Regions from separate parts of the Sporosarcina sp. P3 genome, predicted to be linked through region 1. Evidence: riboswitches for the same ligand, from Rfam matches in the RefSeq annotation. Region 1 holds a riboswitch; each other region holds the start of a gene.

Region 1 (3,190 bases):
TGCTAGGAAACTCGTCAAAGCTGCCGCAAATGTGCATCCGGTCCCATGTGTATCTTTGGTTTGAATCCAAGGCGTTGTCACTGTGAAGGATTGACCTTCCTCATCTGCGTAATAATCCTTTGCATCTAGCACGTCATTGCGGTGACCGCCTTTCATGACAACAGCTTTCGCTCCCATGTTGATAAATGCGGTTGCGGCTTTCCGAATATCTTCGTCTGTCTGTATTTCCATTCCAGTCAGTACTTCCGCTTCAGGTATATTTGGCGTCACAATTGTAGCCAGTGGTAATAAATGTTCTTTAAGTGCTTGAATCGCTTGTTGTTGCAGTAAAGATTGTCCACCTTTCGCAATCATGACAGGGTCAATGACTAAAGGAATCGGCGGATATTCTTTTAACAATGCAGCTACTTCAGTAATAATTTCTGCCGAAAACAGCATGCCGGTTTTACAGGCTTTTACATCAAAGTCATCAAGCACGGCACGTATTTGTGCTATGACTCCGTCTGTCTGTATTGGATACACACCGTGAACACCGTGTGTGTTCTGAGCAGTCACTGCGGTTATGGCAGAAGTCCCGAATACACCTAGCTCCTGAAACGTCTTTAAGTCAGCCTGAATTCCTGCACCTCCTCCGCTATCCGAACCAGCAATGGTTAATGCCACTTGTACTGTCAATTGAAAAACCTCCTGTCTATTATGCCAAAAATGTTTTTGAATCGCGATCCAATGTATGTAATGTATTTAAGAAGTTTACAGCAAAGTCTCCAGGCCCGCGGGAAATTTTTGCTGTTTGTTCACCAGCCCGTTTATAAAATGAGAGTGCATCTGCTACGGATTCCAAAGGGTTTTCCATTCCTATGGCGAGAAAAGCACCTGTGACAGAACTGAGTAAACACCCAGTACCCGTAATGGTAGTCATCATGGGATGGCCGCCTGTAATGGATAACATGGAATGGCCGTCCGTGACTATATCGACTTCGCCTGATACTGCGACGAGACAATTGTATTTGCGTGCAGTCTTTTTCGCGATATCTTCGATGTCTGCAGAACCTTCACCTGCATCGACACCTTTGGCGGTCCAAGGGATATCTGCAATCGCAGCAAGTTCTCCTTCATTACAGCGGATCAGTGTAATATCGACTTCCTCTAGCACTTTCAACGCGCTAGCTTTACGAAAAGGTGTAGCTCCTGCACCTACTGGGTCTAGTACGACAGGTTTCCCTGCTGCGCGAGCGCTGTTTCCAGCGAGAATCATGGCATCCACCGTCTGTTGCTTTAACGTACCGATATTTAAAATACTACAGGCAGCAATTCTTGCGATATCTTCTGCTTCTTCTACTGCATCCGCCATAACAGGAGAAGCACCTAGTGCTAATAAACCATTTGCCTGGAAATTTGCGACTACAAAATTTGTAATGCAGTGAACGAGCGGTTGTTGTTGACGAAGTTGTTGAATAAGCTGCATGTTTCTATTCCTCCTATTAAAGGTATATATACAAAAAGCCCATGCGTGGATGGGCGATTGGGTATGAAAACTACCCACTTTCCTCCGCTAGAATGTACTAGATCAGGTTCAAAGGGTTTGCATACTTGCATCTCAGCCAAAAAGAAGGCACCCCTAGTGGTGGCTATGTATCAGACGAGCTCATTATATCATATACATGAAAAAGGTTAAAATAATACTGGTATAACGAGATAGAAGTACTCGAAAATGAGTGATTGCGCATAGAAGAACAGGTATAACTATATGCTGAATGTTACATAATTATCTGAAGGCGTATAACTGTTTCAGATGAAATAGATAAAAGGGAGCAGATCGCAAATGAAGAAATTATTCGAAATTCAACAGATGGATCATTCATTGGATGATATATCGTTTACATGGAGTGATATTGGTGGTTATTACCGTGTCTATAAAAATGATCGGCAAGTATATGAAGGGACGGCTCCGAATTTTACGGACGGGGAGCTAGATCCGTCACATCCTTTCCAATATACAGTAGAACGGGTAGAGGAAGAACGGGTTCAAGATGTAATCGTGATCCAGACTTCGGCCTTGACAGAAGTACAGAAAGATGAACATCCTTTACAACGCTTAGTAATTACAACGATTGCCGCTTCATCGCAAATTGCCCTTTCATGGGAATGGATTAAAGATGTGGAGAAGTTCGATATTTACCGTAACGGTCAATACCTCGAGACAATTACTGATAATCGTTTTATTGATCGCGAGGTAAGTTCTTCGGAGCCAGTGGTATACAGTGTTTCGGCAACGCGTCCGTTGATTGACAGCAATCAGAAAATGAATGTTAGTAAATCGATTGTATCAAAAGTGTATGAAGGAATTATGCCTCCAAATCCTGATAATAAACCAACAGAAGAAGTGTATACCTTTTCTGTGCGGGTTAAGCAACGAGATCGATTACTAAAACCGGTGGCCGACAGGGAAAAACAAAAAGAAGTGAAGCGATGGAAGTTCCGCTATACAACATTTTTAAAGGAAGATATCATAAAAAATCCGAATCTCTTCTCACCAATCCCATACTTTACAGGGGATGATCGGGATTTCAATGCGGAAGGAGAAAGCTTCCGCACCCGTGTGGATATAGAAGGAAAGTTTGTTGGAGAAGACAACGCACTGCAATTTACGAAAGCAACCGGACCTTCTATTGGATTGAATTATATGAAACGGTATAAGCGTCATGACCATGCTTCTGTAGATGGTATAGAAATCGAGAGGTTGGAAGGGGACTCGACTGAAGTTCATTTTGCGATCAACCACGACGTGGGCAATCCCCTGACCGCCTCACCGCCTATACATTACGAAATGAAAGCTCATTTGGATGAACAAGGGAACCTAGATCTAGTTGGCTATCATAATGATGCGCCTCATCATGAAGTCTACCTAGCGCTTGATGATGAGGACTGGCGCGCGCTACATCGTACGGAAAGTGAAGGATTAGCGTATTTGACAGGCGTACTTGGGGATAATTATTGGCGTTATATGACGTGTAATTAATGCAGGTGTAAAATAGTGCTATCTTTAGGCTTTGTTCAGTTTTATGTACGGCTATATAAATAACTAAATACTTTCAACTAAATACTGTTAAAAGTATTTAGTTGAAAGAAATAGATTCTTCCGCTAGAATAAAAGATAATACATGTAAGCGCATTCAATTTGCATAAAGCT
Region 2 (3,190 bases), on a different contig from region 1:
CCAGTTCTACACCTAGATTATTGAATACTTTGATGACCGCTTCATTCGCTTGTTCGACGAATGTTTTATCGATATTTTCTACTATCGCAGAAGCGCCTTTACCCGCTACTTTCGGGGAAATTGCATTGATTTTTTCATTGATATAATAATCCAATGTTGGCTTCTTCATATCGTCGGTGACGACACTGCTTAAATTCTCCGAGAAGTCTTTCGGAATGATGATTGCAGCATAATAATCTCCGTGCTTCACGCCTGTCAACGCTTCATCTTTCGTTACGAACTGCCAGCCGAGATCATCGTTAGTGGTCAGCGAGACAATCACTTCATCTCCGACATTGAATTCTTTGTCTTCGATCTTCGCCCCTACATCTTCACTGACGATCGCGACTTCTACGCCTTTCGTATTGGAATATGGGTCCCACGAAGCGAGGATGTTCATCCAAGCATAAAGGGAAGGAAGAAACGCAATGGCCGCAATGACAATGATTGCTGCTTTATTTTTGAAAATATTCCGAAGATCCCGTCTGACTATAAACCAAATTTTATTCATTTCACATAAACCCTCACTCTATATTCCATCATCCGCACATCACACTAACAAACTGGAGAAGATCGTATCGTTCAAAACGTCCGTGATTTGCTCTTCTGTCAATTGTTCATCATGCGTTTTTGACCAATCATTAACTAGCGCTACATAAGATTTGAATAAAAGATACGCAATCAGCTCGCTGTTACACGGCTTTAGTTCACCTTTTGCGACGCCTCGCTCAATTTTCCCAGCAATGAATTTCACTATTTCCTTCTCTATAGTAGTTAACACATCTCCCACGGCAGGTGTACGCAATTCTTTTTCCTCTTCAATCAATTTAATGAATAACTGATGTGTTTCGCGAAATTTCAGCAGTTGCATAATGCGCGCATGGGCATTCTCTTGAAAAGACGCACCTTCCTTAGCTGTGCGCTCAGAGAGGTCTTTCATTTCTTCAACCATTTTCCAAACAATCGAATGAAATAACTCTTCTTTATTCGAGAAAAATGTATAGATTGTGCCCTTACCCACGTTCGCAATCTTCGCTACTTGATCCATCGTAGTTGCTTTATATCCGAACATCGAAAATGATTTTTCAGCCGCCAACATAATTTCTTCTCTGCGATCCATTATGACACTTCCTTCAAAAAGTGACCGAAATACCATTTCGGTCTGTTAGTCATTATATTACACAGGTTATCCATTAAATGCAACAGGATTGCTGATTCGTAATAAGGTTGGGACTGAACAGAAAATATTTTTTAGAGTAACAGAGTGTACCCGAACGGAGAAAGGCCGACTCCTGAGGGATCAGCGTGCGTCCTGAGACCCTGGACAGGTGCCTTAATTTCTGCAAAGTACACAGAAATACGGCAAAGCGAACCCTACGTTGTTCGCTTGGCTCAAGCCACGCCCCTCGGAAAGCGTGCCTCTCGGAGTGCAGGGAAACGGGGTGAGATAGTTATGTCCCAGCCTCTTAGAATATTTACTAAATTGACATTGACTACTTTACTAGTCTATGTAACGATAAGAGAAGGAACAACACTAGGGGTGCTTTTGCTGAGAGAGGCGTTCGCCTTAACCCTTGAACCTGCTCTAGATAATGCTAGCGGAGGGAAGTGGACATATGACGGATTTAGGCCGAACTATGCAACCGCTTCGAACAGAGAAGGGGTTTTTTTGTATATACTTTTTGAAGAAATGAGAAGTGGTAACCATATGACTACTAAAGTTTTAGAGTTCACAAATGTATCTTTTCATTATCAAGCAACCAATGCTTCGAAACCAACTGCGATTTTTGATCAAGTCGACTGGCATGTAAATGAAGGCGAATTCGTCAGCATCATTGGACCGAGCGGGTACGGAAAAAGCACGTTATTCCGACTGGTCACCGGTCTTGAGAATCCCGACAATGGGGAGATTTCATTGAACGGAGAAGTGACGACGAAGCGATTAGGCAAAGTCGGCTATATGCCGCAGCAAGACTTGCTGATGCCTTGGCGAACGATTCTTGAAAACGTCCGACTACCGTTAGAACTTCAAGGCGGTAAACCGTCTGCCAATCAGATCATTCAACTCCTCACTGACTTCGGACTCGCAGGCGAAGAAAACGCTTATCCTGGGAATTTATCAGGCGGGATGCGACAACGGGTTTCATTTTTACGAACGATCTTGACCGGCTCCAATATTTTACTACTGGACGAGCCATTTAGCGCGCTCGATGCGATCACACGGCTAACCATGCAAGAATGGTTGATCGATCAATGGCAAAAGCTCGATAAAACGATCGTGTTCATCACGCATGATATCGACGAAGCTTTATTTCTGTCCGATCGCATTTTTGTACTCGCCGACAAACCGGTACAGACGATTCGCGAAGTCATCGTGCCTCTTAGCCGACCACGCACTATGCGGGACTTGGCACAGCCAGAACTGTTGAAACTGAAAGAGCAACTTATTAGTGAGCTTCGTTCGGGGGCGCGACTATGAAGAAGATCACTTCATACAGTTGGTCTATACTTTTCGTTGCCATCTTACTCGGTGTATGGGAAATTAGCGCTCGTCTTTACGACAAAAGCTTTCTCTTCCCATCTCCTTCAGCGATTTTAATTCGATTATGGGAGCTGAAAACGGAGCTATTTATCCACCACTTACCTCCGACAGCTTTAACCATTTTCATTGGATTATCGATTTCAATCCTAATCGGATCCACACTGGCGATTGCGATGTATAGTAAGAAACCTATCGAGCAGGCGTTTTACCCTATCCTAATCGCGTCGCAAACGATCCCCATCATTGCGCTCGCACCGATTTTCGTTTTATGGTTCGGCTACAGCATTTGGAGTAAAGTCGCAGTCACCGTACTCATCACATTTTTCCCGATTACCGTTAGTGTTTTCGACGGCTTACGCTCATCAGATAAAAACTTACGGGAATTAATGCGAACAATGGGTGCATCCGCAAAAGACATTTTCTATAAATTAGATCTCCCTTCCGCTTTGCCATCTTTCTTCTCTGGACTCAAAGTAGCGGTCACATTGAGCGTGATCGGTGCGGCCATTGGGGAATGGCTAGGGGCTCAGGCAGGACTTGGATATTTTAGCAGAAGAATGATGACGCAATTTGACAGTGCTGCTGTATTCGCACCGATCGTCTTGCTTT
Region 3 (3,190 bases), on a different contig from region 1:
GTTAATAAGGGTGGGATGTTTATTTCATTCTCACCAGTCGAATCTTTTAATCTTACTACATTATCATGGCTCATATGTCCATTACCCATTGTCGAACCATCCATCATAGAATGCTGTTCATTGCTAGTCTGGTTCATCATATGTTCATTACTCTGTTCATTCGATTGCACATCACTACTGCATCCACTGATCAATAATGCACACAATGAGAATATAACAACTTGCTTTTTTCTACTCATCTAAATATCCCCTTTATCTATTGTCATCAAGGGTAGTATAGCTGATACATGTGGAAAAACTATGCACATTCCATACTTATGGTCGTGTAAATGAAATTTTCTCCACACAAAAAGGATACCCAGGTATATTACTATCCTGGTATCCCTCACTTTGTAATTAAAATCTAGATCTAGATGGTTTTTTCATTGGTGCTTTATTCAACAGGTAGGATATAAACGTATCATCCTCAAGGTTCGGATTCGATGAGTTCAGTAGCAATGCTAAGTTTTTCGCATCATCAAGTGCCCTGTGTGCGTTCTGTACTTGAATCCGATGCGCTCTTAGTAATTGTTGAAGCTTACCATTCTCAAAGCCATAATTTTTCCATTTAATTTGTCTGACAGAACAATACCAGTCCATGTCGAGAGTTTCCGGTAATAGTCTACTGACAAAGCCTCTGTCAAATGAAGCATTATGCGCCACAATTCCGTCTGCCCGATCAAGTATGGATAGAATTCTGTCCATGTCGAGCGACTTTCCCCTTACCATCTGATCGGTGATGCCAGTTAGTTTTGTGATCATCGGCGTTATAGAATAGAACGGCTCTTGAAACTCACAATACTCATCGGACACCCGAACGATCCGGTTATTATCATATTCGCCAAGCATGACACCAAATTCAATTACATCGCTTGCCTCTGCTCTCATACCTGTAGTTTCTACGTCAATGAACGCTATATGTTTCGTCATGTAAAAACTCCTTTAACTCTATTTAAATTCGTATATTGCACGCGATTAGGATCAATTTATATCCTATTAGTATATCAGGATTTCAACAAACTGTAACGAAATTAACTCGCATTGTCATTAGCACGCCATCTACTTTTTGAAGTGGTTGCCAGACAAATTGGAGTGCTGTATAATAGGACTGCTTACATAATTGTCCGTACGGGTGCTTGAGAGAATCAGGCTGAGATAGCAGATCGATCCACTGCTGACCGTTAATCTGATCTGGGTAATGCCAGCGTAGAGAGCGTGATCGATGGAATTTATACAGGAATCTCTTTCCTTCCTCGGCCGTCTGCTCTTCAGACGGCTTTTTCGTATAGTAAAATAAGAGGGAGTGGAAGAATTTGAAGAAGTTAAAGTTTACCGATTTATTGATCACCATCATGATTGGCGTGGTCTTTGGAGTGTTGATGAAGTTTTGGGATGATTTATATACTGTCATAAAACCGATCATGCCTGTCGCGCGTCAATTGCTTTACGGTATGTGGTTCATGGTAGGGCCGTTCGCCTTTTTATTATTGCGGAAGCCTGGTACTGCACTCATCGCAAGTCTTGCAGGGGCTTCATTGTCTGCATTTGCTGGTCATGGTATTGAAGTATTAATGTACGGATTCGTACAAGGACTGGCTGCAGAATTACTATTCGCCGCATTTCGTTATAAACGCTATTCCATTTTAATTGCTGGGCTAGCTGGAATTGCTTCATGCCTTGCAAGTTTTGGTCTTGATTTAATTTATGGGTATGCTGCACTCGAAACATGGGCACTCATTGTGAAATATGGATTACGTGCAATCAGCGCATTCATCTTTACGGGTATTTTCGCTGTACTTATTGTAAGAGCGCTAGAAGCAACAGGCGTGACGTCGTTAATTCGACCTGTTGATAAGAAAGAATATACGTTGCTTGATCAGTAAACGCGGAGGAATGATCCAACTATGAATAACATCGGCGTTACCGATTTACGGCTAAAGTTTCCAGGAGAAGATGCTTTGCTTTTTAAAGATTTCTCCTTCTCTGTTCAGCCTGGTGAAAAAGTTCTCATGCTGGGTCCTAGCGGTTGTGGGAAATCTACTTTACTCCAAGTATTGAGCGGGATTATACCAAATTCTATCGAACTGCCAATGAAAGCAAAAGAGATTCAGTTACCTGACTCATGGGGGTTTGTTTTCCAAGACCCGGATACACAGTTCTGCATGACCTATGTAGATGAAGAACTCGCATTCGTGTTAGAAAATCTTCATGTGCCGCGTGAAGAAATGGCACCTCTTATTGAAGAAGTATTGAACCGTGTAGACTTGCATGTAAAAGACCCCCATACGTCTATCAATGAACTGTCTCAAGGTATGAAGCAGCGGTTAGCATTGGCTTCTGTTTTATTACTAGAACCTGACGTGTTATTTCTAGATGAACCATCTGCATTACTAGATCCGGAAGGCACGCAACAAATTTGGACTTCTATTAAAGAAGCTACTGCCGATAAAACCGTAATCATCGTGGAGCATAAAATTGATTTGATTGCGGACTGGGTAGATCGCGTTGTGCTGTTTAATGATCACGGTGACATGATCGCAGACGGTTCACCTAAAGAGATCTTCGCAAACTTCCAGGAAGAACTGGAACGTTACGGCATTTGGTACCCCGGTGTATGGGAAGAATATAAAATGTCCGAAACATTTCAATCGATGTTGAGAAATCGTCAAGCAGTTGCATATCAAGAGAAACTTCAGATTCAAGACTTTCACGGCTATCGTGGTCGAGTGAAGAAAATTTCTGTCAAACAGGCGACCGTACAGGCTGGTGACTGGATTACGATTGTCGGAGAAAATGGCTCTGGTAAAAGTACATTGCTCTTATCACTCATGCAATTACTTCGGACTGACGGTATCTACGAAGTAAACGACGTACCCATTGTGTGGAAAAAGAAGAAGCGCCAACTCCCGAAAGGTATGTCACTCGTCTTTCAAAACCCTGAACTACAATTTGTGACGAACTCAATTAAGGAAGAGTTAACCGTATCTTTGCACGGTATGCCAAAAGCAGATGCCGATCGTTATGCGATGGAATTGATACAATTATTTAACTTGCCTGATTCTGTTTCCCGTCATCCTTATCAGCTATCGACGGGTCAAAAGCGGCGTCTGAGTGTAGCAACTGCGCTTACTCCTGATACAGATATCTTGTT

What was found. A riboswitch is a leader RNA that binds a small molecule or an ion and turns the genes downstream of it on or off. The one in region 1 is predicted to bind thiamine pyrophosphate.
Region 2: linked by a shared signal. The riboswitch ahead of CSV61_RS07490 (ABC transporter ATP-binding protein) and the one ahead of thiM (hydroxyethylthiazole kinase) in region 1 are both predicted to bind thiamine pyrophosphate.
Region 3: linked by a shared signal. The riboswitch ahead of CSV61_RS14175 (ECF transporter S component) and the one ahead of thiM (hydroxyethylthiazole kinase) in region 1 are both predicted to bind thiamine pyrophosphate.

Annotation. Positions count from the first base shown of each region.
Region 1 is NZ_PDZE01000003.1:185,453-188,642, reverse strand. Features, by position in the region: gene thiD (bifunctional hydroxymethylpyrimidine kinase/phosphomethylpyrimidine kinase) at 1-675, opposite strand, end outside; gene thiM (hydroxyethylthiazole kinase) at 695-1,465, opposite strand; TPP riboswitch at 1,528-1,630, opposite strand; gene CSV61_RS05245 (hypothetical protein) at 1,823-3,019, shown strand.
Region 2 is NZ_PDZE01000004.1:298,354-301,543, forward strand. Features, by position in the region: gene CSV61_RS07480 (YhgE/Pip domain-containing protein) at 1-550, opposite strand, end outside; gene CSV61_RS07485 (TetR/AcrR family transcriptional regulator) at 590-1,159, opposite strand; TPP riboswitch at 1,566-1,663, shown strand; gene CSV61_RS07490 (ABC transporter ATP-binding protein) at 1,748-2,518, shown strand; gene CSV61_RS07495 (ABC transporter permease) at 2,515-3,190, shown strand, end outside.
Region 3 is NZ_PDZE01000013.1:60,474-63,663, reverse strand. Features, by position in the region: gene CSV61_RS14185 (multicopper oxidase family protein) at 1-239, opposite strand, end outside; gene CSV61_RS14180 (exonuclease domain-containing protein) at 397-969, opposite strand; TPP riboswitch at 1,158-1,269, shown strand; gene CSV61_RS14175 (ECF transporter S component) at 1,353-1,922, shown strand; gene CSV61_RS14170 (ABC transporter ATP-binding protein) at 1,944-3,190, shown strand, end outside.